DNA from 3 places in the Janthinobacterium kochi genome. Region 2 is predicted to be linked to each of the others. Evidence: predicted binding sites of a transcription regulator. Region 2 holds the regulator's gene; each other region holds the start of a gene.
What was found. Region 2 encodes FliA, which starts transcription of late flagellar genes. Its sites were predicted from a motif close to CTAAAGTTTNNNNNNNNNNNGCCGNTA; they were not measured.
Positions count from the first base shown of each region.

Region 1 (3,273 bases), on a different contig from region 2:
ATGGGCCGCAAGGTCCATCCGGCCATACTCGGCAAGGCGCGCGCGCTGCTGGCGCAAGGCTCGCCACATGCCGTGGTGCGCGAGGTCAGCGGCAGCGACGGCGTGCGTTACCTGCTGTTCCTGCCCTCATCCGTACGCTTTCGCACTGCCGAGGCGGGCGCCGCGCCCGGCATTCCGCCGCCGCACCCCGACTTCCAGCGCGGCCCGCCCGGCGACATGGGCGGCATGCCACCCGGCCCGCGCATGGACAGTCCCTACCGCACCTTCATTCCCCTGGCCGCCGCCATCGCCGCCAGCTTGCTGTTCTCCTTCTTGCTGGCCTGGTATTTTGCGCGTCCCATCCGCGACCTGCGGCAAGCGTTCGAGGCCGCCTCGCACGGCGACCTGGCGCCGCGTTTTCACGCCAGCGGCAAGCGCGGCGATGAATTGACGGACCTGGGCCGCGATTTCGACCGCATGACGGGCCGTTTGCGCAGCCTCATGGAGAGCCAGACGCGCTTGCTGCATGATGTCTCGCACGAACTGCGCTCGCCATTGGCGCGCTTGCAAGCGGCCATCGGCCTGGCGCACCAGCAGCCGGAAAAGATGGATGCCTCGATGCAGCGCATCGAGCGCGAAAGCGAGCGCATGGATAAGCTGATCGGCGAACTGCTGACCCTGTCGCGGCTGGAGGCGGGCGCCGACTCGCCCCTCAGCGAAGACGTCGGCATCGCCGACCTGTTGCACGACATTATGGAAGACGCCCGCTACGAAGCGAAGGCGCGCCAGGTAGGCATAGCCCTCGCGGGCGACGCGGCCATCGCCGACGCCGCTGTCACGGGGCGGCCGGAACTGCTGGCGCGCGCCGTGGAAAACGTGGTGCGCAATGCTGTCAAGCACAGCCCAGATGGCGGCACGGTGGAAGTGAATTTGTCGCGCCAGCATGATTGGCTTCGCATCGCCGTGCTGGACCGGGGCCCCGGCGTGGCCAGCGCCGACCTGGCCAACATCTTTCAACCGTTCTTCCGCGCCAGCCCTACCCAGCACAGCACGGACGGCCATGGCCTCGGCCTGGCCATCGCCCAGCACGTCATCAGTGCCCACGGCGGGCGCATCGGGGCCAGCTTGCGCACCGGTGGCGGGCTGTGCGTGGAAATGCTGTTGCCCGTCAAAACGCCAGGCTGACTTGTCGGCGAGCCTGGCGTTTTTTTTCGCGCGGATGTGTTGTTACGCCTGCGTATCGATGATGCTGCCCAAGGTCGACGCGGCGGCTTTAGCTGGACTGGCCGCCGTATCGGCGCTGCTGGCCGTCTGCGTCTCTTGTTGCGCAGCCTGTTGCGCAGCGGCCGCCTGCAACTGGGCAATTTGCGCCTGCAAGGCCTGGATTTGCTGCGCCAGCTGCTGTTGCAGCTTTTGCGACGCGTCCGTCTGCGTGCCCTTTTGCGATTCCGTCAATTGCTTTTGCGCCGCAGTGATCTGCTTTTGCAGCGCCGCGATCTGCGAACTGCTGCCCGAACTGGCGCTACTGGCCGCGCCGACTGTGCCGACTGTGCCGACTGCACTGCCTGAACCGATTGCCGCTACCATGATGCCTCCCGAATGTTTCGATACCAAGGTTAACGGCAGGCATGGGCGCGGATGTAGTGCGGCGGATGTAAAGGCAGGTAAAGACCACCGCCGGCACGCACTCTTGCTCTTCGGCACAAAAAACTGGCACACTGACGCTACTCCAGCCAGACCCTGATCGGATCGCCATGCCCCTGCTGCCCGCCCTGCCCGACCTCGTGCCCCGCCAGCGCTGCGGCGTGATCGAGTTTCCCGTCCACCACATGCGTGGCGGCACGTCAACAGGCCTGGTCTTGCATGCGTCCTGCGTGCCGGCCGACCCGGCGCTACGCGAGGAATTGCTGCACCATCTGATGGGCGTTCCCCTGTCCGGCCGACTGCCGGGTAACCGGCAAATCACGGGCCTGGGACGTGGTGCTCCCACCAGCAATAAGGTCTTCCTCGTCGAGGTGGAACAGCATGCAGGCCAGCCGCGCCTGGTCAGCACCCTGGCGCAGCTGGCCGCCGAGCACGGGGATATCGACTGGAGCGTGAACTGCGGCAATATGTCGTCTGCACTGCAACTGTGGGGCCTGGACAGCGGCGTGATCGAGGCGCTGGCCATCGGCGCGCACGATATCGATATCCGCAACACCAACACGGGCGTCGTCACCACCTCGCGCATGGCGCGCGAACTCGATGGCAGCTTTACGGCCACGGACATTCCCGGCGTGCCCGGCAGCTTCCCCCGCGTCGACCTGTTCCTGCAGCAACCGGCAGGCGCCAAGACGGGCAAATTATTACCAACAGGCAAGGCGCAGGATACGGTGCACGGCTACGACGTCTCGTGTGTGGACGTGGCCGTGCCCATGGTCATCGCGCAAGCGAGCCAGTTCGGCAAGACGGCGCAGGAAGCAATACGCGAACTGGAGGCGGACACGGCTTTCATGCAGGCCATCCGCCAGGTGTGGAGCGCGGCGGGCCTGCTGATGGGCTTGCGGCGACGCGATGGCGAGTTGATGACATTGGAAGAACTGGAACGCAGCGAAACCATCCCCAAGTTCTGCATCGTGGGTCCTGCAGCGGGAGAGGAAAATATTGCGGTACGTTACTTTACGCCGCAGGCGGGCCATGCCTCGCTGGCCGTCTCGGGCGGCTGCTGCCTGGCGGCGGCTTGTCTGATACCGGGCACGGTGGCGCATGCGCTGGCGCGCGGCGTGCCGCCCGTCGGGCAGGCGGCTGCAGAGATTGAACTGGGCATAGCAAACCCGGCCGGCATCCTGGGCACCACCATCGTGGCGCGCCAGGCAGGAGACGCCATCGCCATCGACAGCGCGGCCTACCGGCGCAGCACGCAAATCTTGCTGCGCGGCCATGTTCCCCTGTACCAGCCGTCAGCCGCACTGAAAGCGTGGCTGCTGAAGCAGTTTTAAAGCAAGACCCGGCAATCAGGTCTTGGGCAGGGTCACGCCGACCTGGCCCTGGTATTTGCCGCCACGGTCCTTGTACGACGTTTCGCATACTTCATCGGACTCGAAGAACAGCACTTGCGCCACGCCTTCGTTGGCGTAGATTTTCGCCGGCAATGGTGTCGTATTCGAAAATTCCAGGGTCACGAAACCTTCCCATTCCGGTTCGAACGGGGTGACGTTGACGATGATGCCGCAGCGCGCATAGGTGCTCTTGCCCAGGCAAATCGTCAATACATTGCGGGGAATGCGGAAATACTCGACCGTGCGGGCCAAGGCG
Region 1 covers NZ_JBNYXO010000001.1:802,840-806,112, reverse strand. Annotated here, with positions in the region: gene ACQ4WL_RS03765 (HAMP domain-containing sensor histidine kinase) at 1-1,164, shown strand, start outside; gene ACQ4WL_RS03760 (FlxA-like family protein) at 1,207-1,566, opposite strand; gene ACQ4WL_RS03755 (PrpF domain-containing protein) at 1,734-2,957, shown strand; gene dcd (dCTP deaminase) at 2,973-3,273, opposite strand, start outside.
Region 1: a site for FliA is predicted at 1,597-1,623, ahead of ACQ4WL_RS03760 (FlxA-like family protein). Genes of this name have one in related genera too.

Region 2 (3,273 bases):
AGCTCAAGCGCGATGCGGCGGCGACGCAGTTTTCCGATGCCGAATTGCCGCTGCTGATGGCGCAGGCAGCTGCCCGCAACAATGAAGCGCGCGGGGTGCGCCTTGGCTAATTTCGATTTCGACCAGGCCGAAGGCCTGCGCCGCATGCTGGCCGGCCCGCAGCCGCGCGTGATGACATTTTTATCGGCCACGCCGCAAGATGACAAGGGTGCCATGCTGGTCAACCTGGGCGCCTCGCTGGTCTACGGCGGCAATGACGTGCTGCTGCTCGATGCCAGTGGCGGCAGCGATGGCGTGGCTGCCCGCCTGGGACTGGCGCACGGCGCCAGCCTGCGCGACGTGGCGCGCCAGCAGTGCGCCCTGAACCAGGTCATCCACCAGGTGCCGCAAGGCTTTGGCGTGGCCAGCCTGGGCGCGCGCAACTACCTGATGGACAGCATGGACTATGCGGGCGAGGAAGAACTGCGCCGCCTGGGCAAGACCTTCGAAGTGCTGGCGCGCCAGAGCGGTATCGTGCTGGTCGACGGCGTCATGGCCGACGAGGGCGATTGCTTCCCCGTGCCGCTGATGGCCTCGTCCGACATCGTGGTGCAAGTGTCGACCAGCGCCACCTCGATCAAGGCCGCGTATTGCCTGATCAAGCGCCTGAGCCAGGAACTGGGACGCCGTCCGTTTGGCATTCTGGTCACCGGCGCTTCCGAATCCGAGGCAAAAGTGGTGTACGATAATATGGCGCAGGCGGCGAGCCGCTACCTGGCCGTGAAATTGACCTCGATGGGGTCGGTGCCTGCCGATGAGTATCTGCACCGCGCGGCGCGTCTGGGGCGCAGTGTGGTCGATGCCTTTCCGCTGGCGGGAGCCTCGGTGGCGTTTCGCGGACTGGCCGAGCGGCTGGCCCGTTCGGCGGCGCCGGTGCTCGGTGGCACCTTGTACCAGACGGGGAGCCTGCACCAGTTCAGCGCCTGATTCCATCATCAGCACACGATAGCAGTTAAAACAATAAGCAGCCTATGTACACGGTCAAAGGGAAATCGAACAAGGACTATTTGCTGACGGAGCATATTCCGCTGGTGAAGCGTCTGGCGCACCATATGAAGGCGAAATTGCCGCCTTCGGTCGAGGTCGATGACCTGATCCAGGCCGGCATGATCGGCCTGCTCGACGCCATTACCCGCTATGAAGAGACGCATGGCGCGCAGTTCGAGACGTATGCCGTGCTGCGCATCCGCGGCGCCATGCTCGACGAATTGCGCACCAGCGACTGGCTGCCGCGCAGCATGCGCCAGAACATGCGCAAGATCGAAGAGGCGATGAGCACCCTGCAGCAGCGCCTGGGCCACCCGCCGACGGAGTCGGAAGTGGCGAAATTGCTGAAAATGTCGCTGCCCGACTACCAGGAAATGCTGGGCGACGGCGGCGGCCACCAGTTGCTGTACTACGAAGACTTTCATGACCCGGACGGCAATGACAGCTTCCTCGACCGCCATTGCGTGGACGAGGACAGCGACCCCTTGCGATCCTTGCTCGATACCGATTTCCGGCAATCCGTGATCGATGCCATCGACGCGCTGCCGCCACGCGAGAAAATACTCATGGGCCTGTATTACGAAGAAGAGCTGAACCTGAAGGAGATCGGCGCGGTGATGGGTGTCTCCGAATCGCGCGTCTCGCAACTGCATACCCAGGCCGTCGCGCGCCTGCGCGCAACCTTGAGGGAGCTGGCGTGGACTGGTCCAGCGTAATCGGGCTGGCGCTGGCGCTGGCGGGCCTCCTGGTCGGCCAGGCACTGGAAGGCGGCAAGATGGCCTCCCTGCTGCAGCCGGCCGCCTTTGCCATCGTCATCGTCGGCACCTTCGGCGCCGTGCTGCTGCAAACGCGGCTGCGCACCTTCGTGCGCGGCCTGGAAATGCTGCGCTGGGTGTTTTTGCCACCGGCCGACACGCGCGCCGCGCTGGCGCGCGACATCGGACAATGGAGTTTGACGGCGCGCCGCGATGGCACGCTGGCGCTCGAGCGCCTGATGGAAAACACGGCCGACCGCTTCAACGCCAAGGGCTTGCGGATGATCGTCGACGGCATCGCCCCCGACAAGCTGCGCCAGTTGCTCGACGTGGAAATCTCCGCCTATGAAATGGCCGAGCGCCAGGCCGTCAAGGTGTGGGAATCGGCGGCCGGCTATTCGCCCACCATCGGTATTCTGGGCGCCGTGCTGGGCCTGATCCATGTGATGGAAAACCTCACCGACCCGAGTAAATTGGGCAACGGCATCGCCGTGGCGTTTGTATCAACGATTTATGGTGTCGGCCTGGCCAATCTGCTGTTCCTGCCGGTGGCCAATAAACTCAAGGCCATCGTCACGCGCCGCGTGCTGCAGTATGAAATCACGGCCGCCGTGCTGTACGACATCGCCACGGGCGACCATACGCGCATCATCGAAGAGCGCGTGGCCAGCCTGCTGCACGAGCACTGAGCATGATGCGGCGCGCGCGCAGGAAGTATGACGAGGAACCGGACAACCAGGATCGCTGGCTGATCTCGTACGCCGACTTCATCACCTTGCTGTTCGCCTTCTTTGTCGTCATGTATGCGATTTCGCAAGTCAACGAAGGTAAATACCGCGTCTTCCAGAACGCCATCGGCCAGGCCTTCAGCCTGGAAAAGGGTGCACCGCCCATCATCATGGAAGCGCCGCAGGCGATCCCGCTGCCGAACCCCGCCCTGAAACGCCGCACGGAAGCCATCCGCCGCGAGCGCGAACACATGACGCGCCTGGCGCAGGACTTGACGTCCACCCTGGCGCCGCTGGTCAAGGAAGGAAAAGTGCGGGTCACGCAGACGAGCCGCGGCGTGAGCGTGGAAATCAATGCCAGCGTGCTGTTCGACCCGGGCGCCGCAGGGCTGACGGCAGAGTCGGACCAGGCCTTGCGCGCTGTGGCCGTGCTGCTCAAGGATGACACGCACGACGTGCAGGTGGAAGGGCATACGGATGTCCAGCCGATCAGCAATTCGACCTTTGCCTCGAACTGGGAATTGTCGGCCGCGCGCGCCAGCGCCGTGGTGCGCCTGTTCATCGCCAGCGGCGTGCAAGCGTCGCGCCTGACGGCCGTGGGCCATGCCGACAACATTCCCGTGGCGCCGAACGCCACGCCGGAAGGCCGCGCGCGCAACCGCAGGGTCGCCGTGACGATTTTGTCCGGCATTCCCGAAACGGTGACGGAAGTGCCGACGGCACCGGTGGCGCCTGCGCCTGCGCCCGCCAACTGAACCCCGGCG
Region 2 covers NZ_JBNYXO010000014.1:58,445-61,717, reverse strand. Annotated here, with positions in the region: gene flhF (flagellar biosynthesis GTPase FlhF) at 1-110, shown strand, start outside; gene ACQ4WL_RS23525 (MinD/ParA family ATP-binding protein) at 103-966, shown strand; gene ACQ4WL_RS23520 (RNA polymerase sigma factor FliA) at 1,011-1,742, shown strand; gene ACQ4WL_RS23515 (flagellar motor protein) at 1,724-2,470, shown strand; gene motD (flagellar motor protein MotD) at 2,476-3,264, shown strand.

Region 3 (3,273 bases), on a different contig from region 2:
CCAGTGCGCCAGTCAGGCCTGCTATTCCGGCGCCTGTGCCGCTGGTGCAGCCACTGCCGCCGTCGCGCGTTGCGCCCGGCGCGCCGCCGCTCGATGCCGCCGCGCTGGCGGCCCGCGCGCGCGCCGAGGGCCTGGTGCGCCCGGCGCGCGTGTTTGTGCCGCCGCCCGCCGCGCCCATGCCGGCTGCTCCTGCATTGCGTCCGCCGCCGTTGCGCCGCGCCATGGCGCCCGTGGCCGCTTGTGCGCCGCAGGCCAACATGGAGCAGGCGGCAGAGTGTGTGGCGCTGGACCAGAAAAACGTGGCCCTGAATGAAAAGCTCGGTGAATTGGAAGGCAAGATCGGCGTCTTGCAAAAGGCGCTGGCGTTGCCCGTCGCTGCGACCGCTGCCGTTCCTCCTGCCGCAGCGCCTGCCGTGGCGGAAGTGCCCCATGCCAAGCCCAAGCCCCTGCACGCGGCGCCAGCGGCTGACAAGGAAACCAAAGCGGGCGGCAACGGCTTGCTATGGCTGGGTGTTGGCACGCTGATCTTCCTGCTGCTGACGGCGCTCATCGTGTATGTCGTGCGCAAGCGCAAGCAAGCTGCGGGGCCGGGTGCGCCGTCGAAATACTGGGTCTTGCTGCGCAAACCGTTCGGCCGCAAGAAGAAGGATGTGCCGGTGCTGACGGAAGCGCTGGAGGGTGAAGCGGCCGAGCCGGAACCGGAGCCGTTCTCGCGTTAATGGTGCTGCAAGGCTGCACTAAAAATTTGATATAAAAAAAGATATTCAAAAAAGACAGAAAAATCCCTGTCTATCGTGTTGCCTATTTTTCAAAGATGGTGATATGATTAATTTAGTGGACTTGCTCTACGACAAAACAGTCCCAGCCTGGCGCAGTCACCAACGATAGTGTGGCGCGGCAAACAGGTGTAGCGTTGCATAAACGCCTGGGTCTGGAAGCGGTTTGCGATGCCGACGATGTGCTCGCGAACGCCGGATGCAACCGGCAGTGAGGCGGCGCCAGGAGATACCTGGGGTTCGCCTTCCAAATTCCCCTCCTTGCTTCCTGGGCGCCGCAGATGCCGCGCTCCCTGGCGCGGCGGCAGACGTAAAAAAAGCACCACTGGGTGCTTTTGGTGTTTCTGGTGCTGCAAGCTTGCTTATTCACTTACATGCTGACTTACATGCGGGCGCGCGATCCTGGCATGGCATTCGACAGCTGCGTCATCCACGGTTCCGTAATCGCGCGGATTTCGCGGTCATTGGCCAGGATCTGCTTGAGCAAATCGATCTTGCGCAGGCGCGAGGCGCCGGCCAGGGCCGGTACGCTGCCCGTCATGGTCGTACTGGCAGCGCTGGCGCACTGGTTTTCCAGGGTATCCAAGCCATCCCAGTTGCTCGAACGTGCGGCCACAACCATTTTATTGGTCATTCCTGCAATATTTTCATACATCGAGAGAACGTCGTTGGAGGTCATGAGCACACCCGTAACTAGTGAATGGATTACCGCTTGTCTAGATTAACGGCGTGCTGATCGGGAACTTGAGGGTATTTTTGAAAAAAAGTGAAAATAATGTGAGGATTTTTTGCCGGTCGCCGGCGTTGCCCGCAAACCCGCATGGACGCTGGAAGCGACGATGCCGGCACTTGTCATTATTTAACGAGTTCTTTCAGTCCGCATCGAGCCGGCGCGCATCGAGCGGCGGCGCGATCTTGTCGAGCTGCATGGCTTGCTCGGGCATGGCGGCATGGATCACCAGTTGGCCGATTGCATGCATCATGCCGATGGTGAATGCCAGGTCCTGCTTGTCGCCCGTGTGCCTGGCGATCCAGCGGGCCGACACGGCGCTGTGCAGGCTGTAGCGCCAGAACTGCGGCAGATTCAGGCCGGGCACGGTCTTGTAGCCGCTGACCAGGCCCGAGCTGATAACGAGGGGGCGCACGGTAACAAAACCGAGCATCAGCACGGCGTCTTCGACGGTGCCGATGCTGCGCGAGACGTGGTAATAGGCCGAGTTGGCCAGCCGCAGCAGCTTGGCGCTCAGCACCGGGTCCGCTCCCAGCTGGCGCGCGATGTCTTCGGTGGCCATGGCGGGGTTGCCGAAACTGCGCACCAGTTCATCGACGATCCTCGGGGCGGCAGGCAGGGCGTGGGGTTGCTGGAACAGCGCTTCGAGTTGCATGGCAATCTCCTTGGCATACGCGCGGCACGGGGGCCGTGCAACTATAGGCCGACTGTTTGTCTGTATGCAAAAAAGTGAGGGGACGTTTTTTTGCCCGAAAAAGGTATGATTTCAGGCTATGATTTTGGCTATTTTCATCGAAAGGATCGCCATGCACGGTTTGCGTTTTTCCTGGTCCCGGACGCCAGTCCGGGCTGCCATCGCTCTCGTCCTGGCCGGCGCCACCGTGGCCTATGTACCGGTCCAGGCGCATGCCCAGCCAGCGGCCGCCAGCGCCTCTGTCCCCGCTGCCGCCAGGGTCTTGCCCGGCGACGACTTCTATGACTACGTGAATGGCGACTGGTTGCGCAGTACGGAGATCCCCGCCGACCGCAGCAGCTGGGGCGCGTTCGCCATGCTTGCCAACGCGACCAACGAGCGCATCATCGGCCTCGTCGAAGGCTTGGCGGCGGCGCCACAGACGGATGCCTCCGCGCGCCAGGTCAGCGATTTTTACAGCTCCTGGATGGATGAACCTGCTATCGAAGCGAAAGGCTGGGCGCCGATCAAGCCCTTGTTGACAAAGATTAGTGGCATCCGCGACCAGGCAGGGCTGGCCCGCGCGCTGGGCGAGAGCTTGCGCGCCGATGTCGACCCGCTCAACGCCACCAATTTTTATACGGAAAACCTGTTCGGCCTGTGGGTGGCGCAAGACTTGAACGACACCACGCGCAATGTGGCCTATTTGCTGCAGGGCGGACTGGGCTTGCCCGACCGCGCGTTCTACCAGGCCGACAGCGCCCGCATGCAGGGCTTGCGCACGGGCTACCAGGCGCATATCGCCGCCATGCTCAAGCAGGCCGGCTACAGCGATGCGCCGGCCCGCGCCGCGCGCGTGTTTGCGCTGGAGCAGCAAATTGCCGCCAGTCACGCCAGCCGTGAGGATTCGGCCGATGTCGCCAAGGGCAACAACGCGTGGCGCGCCGCCGACTTCGCCAGCAAGGCGCCAGGACTGGACTGGCAAGCCTTCTTCCAGGCGGCAGGGCTGGGCACGCAGACGGACTTCATCGTCTGGCATCCGACGGCCATGACGGGTAGCGCGGCGCTGGTGGCGAGCGTGCCGCTGGCCGCCT
Region 3 covers NZ_JBNYXO010000013.1:95,274-98,546, forward strand. Annotated here, with positions in the region: gene ACQ4WL_RS22910 (type IV pilus assembly protein FimV) at 1-719, shown strand, start outside; gene ACQ4WL_RS22915 (flagellar protein FliT) at 1,159-1,455, opposite strand; partial or broken gene ACQ4WL_RS22920 (HDOD domain-containing protein) at 1,652-2,161, opposite strand; gene ACQ4WL_RS22925 (M13 family metallopeptidase) at 2,313-3,273, shown strand, end outside.
Region 3: a site for FliA is predicted at 1,499-1,525, ahead of ACQ4WL_RS22915 (flagellar protein FliT). Genes of this name have one in related genera too.